Regions from separate parts of the Clostridium sp. LXY-7 genome, predicted to be linked through region 1. Evidence: a T-box and tRNA genes for the amino acid it is inferred to sense, from the RefSeq annotation. Region 1 holds a T-box; the other regions hold tRNA genes.

Region 1 (3,219 bases):
CTCATCAAAGTTTACATAACCCATATCTCTTAATGCTTTTGTAATAAATCTAGCATATAGAAGATGCATACATGCATGCTCAGGTCCACCTACATATTTATCAACTGGGAGCATACTGTTTGCAAGTTCAGTATCAAAGCATTTTTCATTATTCTTATTATCTATATATCTTAAATAGTAGAAAGAAGAACATACAAAGGTATCTAGAGTGTCTGCTTCTCTATGAGCTGTGCCTCCACATTTTGGACAAGTTGTGTTAATAAATTCATCACATTTTGCAAGAGGAGATTTACCATCTGGTGCAAATTCTACGTCATATGGAAGTTCTACAGGAAGTTGTGATTCTTGAACTGGAACTATTCCACATTTATCACAATGAATTATCGGAATAGGAGCGCCCCAGTACCTTTGTCTAGAAACAAGCCAATCGCGAAGTCTAAAGTTAACCTTCTTTTTACCAAGTCCTTTTTTCTCTAATTCAGTTACTACAGCTTCTTTAGCTTCATCACCCTGTAAGTCGTTAAATTCACCACTATTAACCATAGGACCATACTCAGTGAATGGAAGACCTTCTCCACCTTTTATAACTCTTTCTATAGGTAGATTATATTTTTCAGCAAAGGTAAAGTCACGTTCGTCATGAGCAGGTACGGCCATAACAGCTCCAGTACCATAGGTATTTAATACATAATCACCTATCCAAATAGGTACTCTTCTTCCGTTTATAGGATTTATAGCATAAGAGCCAGTGAATACACCAGTTTTTTCTCTGGTTATAGATTGTCTTTCGATATCTGATTGCTTTTTAGAAGCTTCTTTATATGCTTCTATGGCATTTTTATTTTCTTCTATAGTTAATTCATCTACCATTTCATTTTCAGGAGCTATAACTACATAGGTAACTCCAAATAATGTGTCTACTCTTGTAGTAAATACATCGAAGGAAAGGTTAGAGTTCTCAACTTTAAAGGTTACTTCAGAACCTATAGATTTTCCAATCCAATGCTTTTGCATAGCCTTTGTTTTTTCAGGCCAGTCAAGGGTATCAATCATTTCTAGAAGCTCATCAGCATAATCAGTGATTTTTAGGAACCATTGAGTAAGATTTTTTTTAGTAACTTCGCTACTACATCTTTCACAAACTCCATCTAGCACCTGTTCATTAGCAAGTACGGTATTACAACTTGGGCACCAGTTTACTGGAGCATTCTTTCTATAAGCAAGTCCTTTTTCATATAGTTTTAAAAATAACCATTGAGTCCATTTATAGTAATCAGGGCTACAGGTAACCACTTCATTTTCCCAGTTAAACATAGCTCCCATAGCTTTAAGTTGCTTTTCCATAGTTTCTATATTTTTATCTGTTGAATCTTTAGGATGAACACCTGTCTTTATAGCATAGTTTTCAGCTGGTAGACCAAAGGCATCGAATCCCATAGGTTGGAATACGTTATATCCTTGCATTCTTTTCATTCTAGCCCAAGAATCCACAGGTCCATAGTTAAACCAGTGACCAGCATGCAATTGGCTGCCAGAAGGATATGAAAACATCTCAAGAACGTATAATTTTTTATCCATTTTACTTTCATCAAATTTATAAAGTTCTGTTTCTTCCCATTTTTGTTGCCACTTATTATCAACAACAGTTCCGTATTTTGCCATATTTTTTCCTCCTATTAAACATTGATATATTTAAATTATTTTTTTAATATGCCTTAAACAAAATAAAAAGCTTTCGTCTCAAAAATAAGAGACGAAAGCATAGTTCCGCGGTACCACTCTAATTAGACCCAAGGGTCTCACTTATATAATATAACGGTTTTAGCCGTACTTGTTTATCACAAGTAAACTCCTAGACAAGTTCCTAAGCTTTCATTACTACATCTCACCAAACTGTAGCTCTCTGAAAATAAAATATCTTAGTACTACTTCTAATCACTGCATTAATTTATTAACTTTTCACAAATTATACATTAAATTATGACTTAATGTCAAGCTATTTGAATCTTCTATTTGCCATACTTTGAATAAATACAGTAAGTACATAATCAAATATAAAAAATGCTATGTTACCTACTATTATTATTAAAATTATAGAATAGGTTACAGGCAGATCTGGAGCAAATAATAATTTATATATAAAGAAAAACAAGATGGTAGAACAGTTATAGTATAAAAGTTTGAGACCAATTTCTAATGGGGTGTTACGCATACTTTCAATGTAATATTTAGCAATACCATAGGGTCCAAAAATTATCACATATAAAAGCCATATACTTTTATCAGGTAAAATAAAGTAAGATAGCATTAAAGAAGCTAAATATACTAGTATGGCATTTTTAACATCCGTAGTAATTACTGTTAGTGGTATAATTGCAGCTGTTAGCCCTAGTAAAAATAATGTATTAAACTTTAAAAAAGTAGCCGAGTATAATACTACTAATGTTAAGGCTACAAATAATCCTCCCAAGGCTATATTAGATGACTTACTTTTATGCATTGTTCTCCCTCCTCATTAAATTATGTATAATATCAGACATTACAAGCAACTTATGCAATCTCCACCCATACACTCACAACATGTATCTAGCATCCATAGATTTAGACAAGTTCCACATAAATCATTAGAACTATTTCTTTGACCATAATATGTATTTCTATAGGAATTTTGTCTATTATGAAGTTGATTTAATGCTTGCTTATACTCAAAGTTGTTAGGCTCCATTCTACAAGATGTATTTATTAAATTATATGCACTATCATACCAACCTTTTCTTAAATGTACCATCCCCATTAAAAATTGCCACTCAGCATTTCTATTAGAAATAGAGTTAAGTCTATTTTCAGCTGAATGTATATCTCCACGATTTATATCCATTCTGACCTGTTGAAATTCATTAAGATCACTGGAATTAGAATGATTCTGAGAATAGCTGCTACTTTGATTATATCCAGAATTTGAGTTGCTATATCCGTAATTATTAGAAGAAGTTTTTTTCATTAGAGTATCGTAGGCTTCATTTATCTCTCTAAGTTTTTCTTCTGCTAAGTCCTTTAAGGGATTGTCACCATATTGGTCTGGATGATATTGTTTAACCTTTTCTCTATAAGCTTTTTTTATTTCTTCTTGGGAGGCATTTTCTTTAATTCCTAAAACCTCATAAGGGTTAATCATGATTCTCTTCACTCCTTAATTTAATACTCTCTATTTTATTCATT
Region 2 (3,219 bases), on a different contig from region 1:
CTGTGGCATGTTTTCTAAGACCACAGTATTTGATATTTTACTACCTAGAATAATGTGTAACCATAAAATTTCAAAAAAAGATATAGTTAAATTAAGCCATGGTGGGCTATGCTTAAAATGTAAAACATGTCGTTATCCTATATGCCCATTTGGAAAATAGAGGTGAGATTATGGAAAATTTAATGTTAGATAAAATAAACAAAGAAGTAGCAAAGGGAGAAATCGTGGCCTTGAGTATTATAACCAAAGCTTGTGGTTCTTCTCCTAGAGGAGAAGGAACTATGATGGCTGTTGTACAGAGCGGAGAAGTTCTTGGTACTATAGGTGGAGGAGCATTAGAAAAAAATTTAATTGACCTGTGTAAAGAGTGTATTAAAGAAAATAGCAATAGAAGATTTTCCTTTAGTTTAACTGAAAGTGAGAAGGGATTAAAAATGGCCTGTGGTGGAGAAGTTGAAGGATATATAAAGATTTTTGCTCCTGTGAAAAAACTACTTATTGTTGGTGGAGGACATGTAGCCTTACCACTACATTCCATAGCACATATACTAGGATATCATGTAGTTATATTTGAAGATAGAGAAGATTATTGTAATAAGGAAAGATTTAAAGATGCTGATGAATTAATTTTAGGGGATATCAATGAAAAACTAACTAATTATCCTATAGATGAAAAATCCAATGTGGTTATAATTACAAGAGGTCATGTTTATGATGAGATTGCTTTAAGAGCTGTAATTAATTCAAAGGCAAATTATATAGGAATGATTGGAAGTAAAAATAAGGTAGGGAAGCTTAAAGCAAATCTAAAGGCAGATGGATATTCTTTAGATATACCTAATTTGTATACACCTATAGGCTTAGATTTAGGTGGAGAAACACCTGAAGATATAGCTCTAAGTATTCTTAGTGAGATATCTCTAGTAACTAATAAAGGAACTCTAGCTCATTTAGGAAAATAATATGGATAATCAAATTCAATGATTATTTACTTAACTAAATAATTATTGAATTTAATAGGAGTTAGTGATATAATTTATTTGTTAGTTATCATATGCGAGAGTGGCGGAATCGGCAGACGCGCACGCTTGAGGGGCGTGTGGGGTATCCCCGTGTGAGTTCAAGTCTCATCTTTCGCACCAAATAACTAACTTATATTATGCAGGTGTGGCGGAATTGGCAGACGCACTAGACTTAGGATCTAGCGCCTTCGGCGTGGGGGTTCGACTCCCTTCACCTGCACCAATATTTAAGAAGTTTATATTAAGAGTGAAATTTTAGACCATACGTCTAGTAGTTATAAAAGCTACTAGATGTGTGGTTTATTTTTTACGGTGAGATGTATAAAATGACCAACTACTTAGAAAGTCTGATGTTGAAAAATATGGTTTTTCACTGATGTAAAGTACTAAATTGGTGCTTATTTAAGTAATTTTAAATTGTTGTAGTTAGATTTTAATAGTATTACAAATCTAACAATATAGAGTGGAAGTGATACTAAGAATATGATATGATAAAATATAGTTAGCATACTCTAACTTAAAAATATTCGGCAACCGAATAGGTTTTTAATTATAAGAAAGGAGCCTGTAAATGGAACATAAATTTTATATAAATTCTAAAAATGGTTATACAGATATGCTAATGCAGTATGCAAAAATGCATGAGAAGATTGGTACAGTTCGATTTTTACCAAATAGTAAAAATAGTAAAGGCATTATTTATGACATAAAACCAGAGTATGGAAAAGGTTCCATACAGGTTTACAATCTGATAGGAAACGTAATGTTGTTGATTTTTGATATTATTTTTTCTAAAGATTTAGTAACTGTATTCGATTTAACACAAGAGTACTTTGAAATAGAGTATTGTGTAGATGGATGTATTTATATACAGGAAGAAAAAACAGGAAGTACATGTTTTGGGACTAACGATCTTTCTGTGTCCCTGTCTAGTGATACATATGGAACGGTGCGACGTTGTGCACATCAAAAGTATCAGGGTGTCTCAATTACAGCCGAAAAAAATGCTATTTCTTCCTACTTTGGAAGTTCAGGCATTGAAATTTGGGAGGATACTATAGAAAATTTAGAGAATAAGATTCGTTCTGAATATTATCTTGGTGTGAATACTTCTCCTGAAATAGCCAATGTTTTTCATCAGATTTACAATTGCCGTCTTCCAGAAAAATCAAGAGTATTGTTCTTCGAAAGCAAGGTTATGGAGGTTTTCTCAAAAATTGTTTCAAATGAACTTTTAGGTATTGACACCCCAGAAATAATTGCATTAAGTGAATATGAGACACAGCATATTAAAGAAATTCCACAAATACTTATGAATAATGTATATGAATTACCTACTATTAATACTTTATCAAAAAAGCTTGCAATTAATCCAAAAAAACTTGCAAAGGGTTTTAAATTTATTTACGGAGATACAATTTTCAGTTATCATCGAAAATTATGCTTACAACGCGCTGCTTCTATGTTATTAGATACATATAAATCGGTGAATGAAATTGCCTATGATCTAGGGTATGCAAATCCCAGCAATTTTTGCTACGCATTTAAAAGGCAATATGGTGTTACTCCCTTACAATATAGGACATCCTCTTTGCTTCAAAAGAGCAATTAAGATCCATTTATAAATCTCAAATTATTTATGCCACAGGCGTTTGCCTGTGGTTTTTTATTTTTCGATAAAAATTCAAAAGTCGTTCTTTCAACATAAATTCGCATGTCTATCAGCATAGTTTCAAGATGCTTCACTATATAATCATAGGTGTTTATGAGAAACATAAATATTTTTGCATTAGGGTTAGCTATAACTAACTTAATAAATACTATATAAATGAATTAGGTTAAGCATCATAAATAAAATTTAGGAGGAAAGAAAATGATAAGAAAAACAATATCAGTTCTGTTGGGGGCAAGCATCTGTTTAGTCATTTTTTCCGGTTGTTCACAATATGCGTATACGAGAAGTGATAACAATACAAATAATTCTATAAAGACACAAGAACAGCCCTATGAAAGTGAAATTCATTACCCTGTAACGCTTAGTGTCTATACAGATGCAGGTAAAGAAATAACTCAAACAATTGAAAAAGAACCTAAACGAGTTGTAGTCATTGGACAAGCATTAGCTGAACTGATGATAACTTTTAAAGAAGAAGACAAGATTGTTGGCGTGGGCTATCTTGATAAATCCTATTCTAAA
Region 3 (3,219 bases), on a different contig from region 1:
TATTGTTCCAATTAAATCATCTGCTTCATATCCATCGATTTCAAATATATTTATTCCCATTTTATTCAATGCATCTCTAATTATTGGAAATTGCATGACCAATTCTGGTGGTGTTTTCTTTCTTCCTGCTTTATAGTCCTCATACTCATCATGTCTAAAGGTTTTTTTAGATTTATCAAAAGCAGTAATTATGTAATCCGGATTTATTTCCTGTTTAATTTTGAAAAGCATGTTTAAAAAGCCATATACTCCATTTGTATGAATACCCTCTTTAGTTGTAAGTTCAGGTATTGCATAAAAGGCTCTATAAAGTAAGCTATTCCCATCTAAGATCACTACTTTAGGTTTATTCATATTATCACTTCCTTTAAATATTTAGTTCTCATAATTCAATAAATTCTCAGTTACCATTTAATAAACTTTAACATAGAATATTTATTTAGTTAACTCCTATAATTATTGTCTATATTATTTACAATAGTTCTATTATGTAAATCTCTCTGTATTACATTAATATAATTAAATACGCCTATTAGGCGTATTTAATTATATTATATAACATTTTAAAAAATACTTAAATCTAATTCGTGAGAAAGCTTTTCTAAAACTTTAATTCCACCTATACTATTTCCTTTATTGTCTAAAGCTGGTCCAATAACCCCTATTCCCATTCGTCTTGGTACTGCTGCCATTATGCCACCACCAACTCCACTTTTAGCCGGAATTCCAATATGTACTGCAAATTTTCCAGATGCATCATACATACCACAGGTTACCATAATAGTTTTTATTATTCTGCATGCTTCTCTTGATATTATTCTTTCATTATTAAGTATTAACCCTTCATTAGCTAACATTGCACTTATTCTTGCTATATCTCTACAAGTTACTTCCATGGAGCAAGCTTTAAAATATACTTCTAGAATCTCCTCTACATCCCCTTCAATAATTCCATTGCCCTTCATATAGTATGCTAAGGCTCTATTTCTATCCCCAGTGTTTTTTTCACTGGTATAAACCTCAGTATTTATATGAATATCATCATTACCAGCTATCTTTCTTGTAAAGTTTAATATTCTATCAAACTTCTCTTCTGCAGTATCTCCACCAATTAAAGATACAGTAGCAATAGCACCTGCATTTATCATAGGATTTAGTGGTTTTTTCTGCTCATGGGTTTCTAAGTTAATTATAGAATTAAAGCCAGATTCTGTAGGTTCCATCCCTATTCTTGAAAATACATACTCTACACCATTATCTAAAATAGCAAGCATTAAAGTTACTACCTTAGATATGCTTTGTATAGTAAATTTTGTATCATAATCTCCAGCAAAATACTCTTTTCCTTCAAGCGTCGTTACACAAATACCTAGTACATTGGAATTAGCCTTAGCTAACTCAGGAATGTAGGATGCAACCTCACCTCTATTGGTCCACTTTTTACACTCATCAACGATATTCTCTAGTATTCTTTGCATTTGATACTCCCCATTTCTTCATAGTATAACTTTAAACCTTAAAATTATATGTCCATCCCTATTATATTACATACATATTAAAATTCAATACGTGTATTTATGTAAATCAAATAAACTTTTTAACTTCTGAAATAATTTTATATAATAAGTCACCAGTACTAATATGAGGTCCTAATCAACTTAATTTCATAATATAGTCTTGTTAAATGTAGAATTTTTATTACTTTTTCAATATATTAAATAAATTTTCTATAATATGTTGAAAAAGTAATAAAAATATGTTAAACTCTTAATGTACTAAGCCGGTGTGGTGGAACGGCAGACACACTTGACTCAAAATCAAGCGGGAAACCATGCGAGTTCGAATCTCGCCATCGGCACCAGAATGATAGGACAAAACAGATGCAAAATGGCATATGTTTTGTCCTAATTTTTTATGTTATACTAAGTTGAAGATAATTTATATTATCCGTACAGACATTTTTTATAATGGAGGTCTCAATGAAAAAGATCATCGTTACCATGCTAGCATCACTTATACTATTCACAGGATTCGCAACACCGGTTTATGCGCTATCGGACGCACAATCTGTGGCAATACAAACATTGCTGGATGATGCCTGTCGTATATCTGGTGTACCGGGTATGTCAATTTCTATAATCGCCGGAGATGAAATGTTCTACTTTTCCTCTGGCTACGCAGACCGTGAGAAAAGGTTGCCTGCGAGTGAAAACACCCTATACGAGCTGGCTTCGGTTAGTAAGGCTTTTACTGGTGTGGGCATTTTATTGTTAGAGGAGCAGGGACTACTGTCCATGACCGACCCTGTTCAGAAATATTTGCCTTGGCTTACGATGGAGTATAAAGGGATGCCCGTTGATATGCAGAGCCTTACACTCAATCACTTTCTGCACCATACCAGCGGCTTGACAAATCGAAAGCATATTCAAAGCATCCCGCAAGGCAGTACGCCAGATATGTTGCGAAAAACCGTGGAAGCATTGGTGGATGCTGAACTGGCATTTCCTCACGGTGAGCAATACGAGTATGGAACTGTCAATTATGATGTATTAGGTTTGGTTATTGAGGTTGTGTCTGGTCAAAGCTATGAAAGCTTTATGACGGAGCAGGTATTTCGCCCCTTGGGCTTATATCATACTTATGTTTATAAAGAAGAAGCCCAAGCAACCGGGCAACTGGCGCAGGGCTACCGATCTTCTTTTTTTATAACAAGCCCATATGACGCGCCGGATTATGCCGGTAACAAACCGGCGGGATATATCATGTCCTGTACAAAGGATATGGCGCATTGGATGAACATACAGATGGGTGGTGTACAGGATATACCTGAAGTATTTAAAGCGGTTATCATGAAATCACATCATGGAGACGTATCTGTTCCGGATGTCAATGGAATGTATTATGCAGCTGGATGGATTGTGAACGCTGACAAAACAATTATTGAGCACTCGGGGGGCAATCCCAATTTCTCAACCGAAGTGGTAATACTTCCAAATAAACGAACAGCCTTCTGCCTGCTAACCAACGGCGCTAATACCAATATCGGTCTGGTAAAAAGCATTAAAGATATATTGGACGGCAATCTTACGCAGTCGTATAAAATAAGTGGCATACAGCTTTTGGACATCATTCTTTCGTTTACCACAATTATTGTTTGCCTGTTGGCTATCATTTTCTTTATTTTGGGGTTACGCAGAAAGAAAATGAATGAGCGGCAAT

What was found. The T-box of region 1 lies ahead of leuS (leucine--tRNA ligase). A T-box ahead of a tRNA ligase gene usually reads a tRNA of that ligase, here a tRNA-Leu.
Region 2: it encodes a tRNA-Leu, which carries the amino acid that the T-box ahead of leuS (leucine--tRNA ligase) is inferred to sense. The anticodon was not compared.
Region 3: it encodes a tRNA-Leu, which carries the amino acid that the T-box ahead of leuS (leucine--tRNA ligase) is inferred to sense. The anticodon was not compared.

Annotation. Positions count from the first base shown of each region.
Region 1 is NZ_JBLLJL010000005.1:114,445-117,663, reverse strand. It holds gene leuS (leucine--tRNA ligase) at 1-1,662, opposite strand, end outside; T-box leader at 1,747-1,948, opposite strand; gene ACI48Q_RS16945 (hypothetical protein) at 1,997-2,500, opposite strand; gene ACI48Q_RS16940 (J domain-containing protein) at 2,540-3,172, opposite strand; gene ACI48Q_RS16935 (DUF5685 family protein) at 3,168-3,219, opposite strand, start outside.
Region 2 is NZ_JBLLJL010000002.1:652,107-655,325, forward strand. It holds gene ACI48Q_RS10220 (molybdopterin-binding protein) at 1-160, shown strand, start outside; gene ACI48Q_RS10225 (XdhC family protein) at 171-962, shown strand; tRNA gene ACI48Q_RS10230 (tRNA-Leu) at 1,057-1,142, shown strand; tRNA gene ACI48Q_RS10235 (tRNA-Leu) at 1,162-1,245, shown strand; gene ACI48Q_RS10240 (helix-turn-helix domain-containing protein) at 1,594-2,634, shown strand; gene ACI48Q_RS10245 (ABC transporter substrate-binding protein) at 2,896-3,219, shown strand, end outside.
Region 3 is NZ_JBLLJL010000002.1:885,815-889,033, forward strand. It holds gene polA (DNA polymerase I) at 1-354, opposite strand, end outside; gene glsA (glutaminase A) at 564-1,478, opposite strand; tRNA gene ACI48Q_RS11300 (tRNA-Leu) at 1,780-1,861, shown strand; gene ACI48Q_RS11305 (serine hydrolase domain-containing protein) at 1,980-3,219, shown strand, end outside.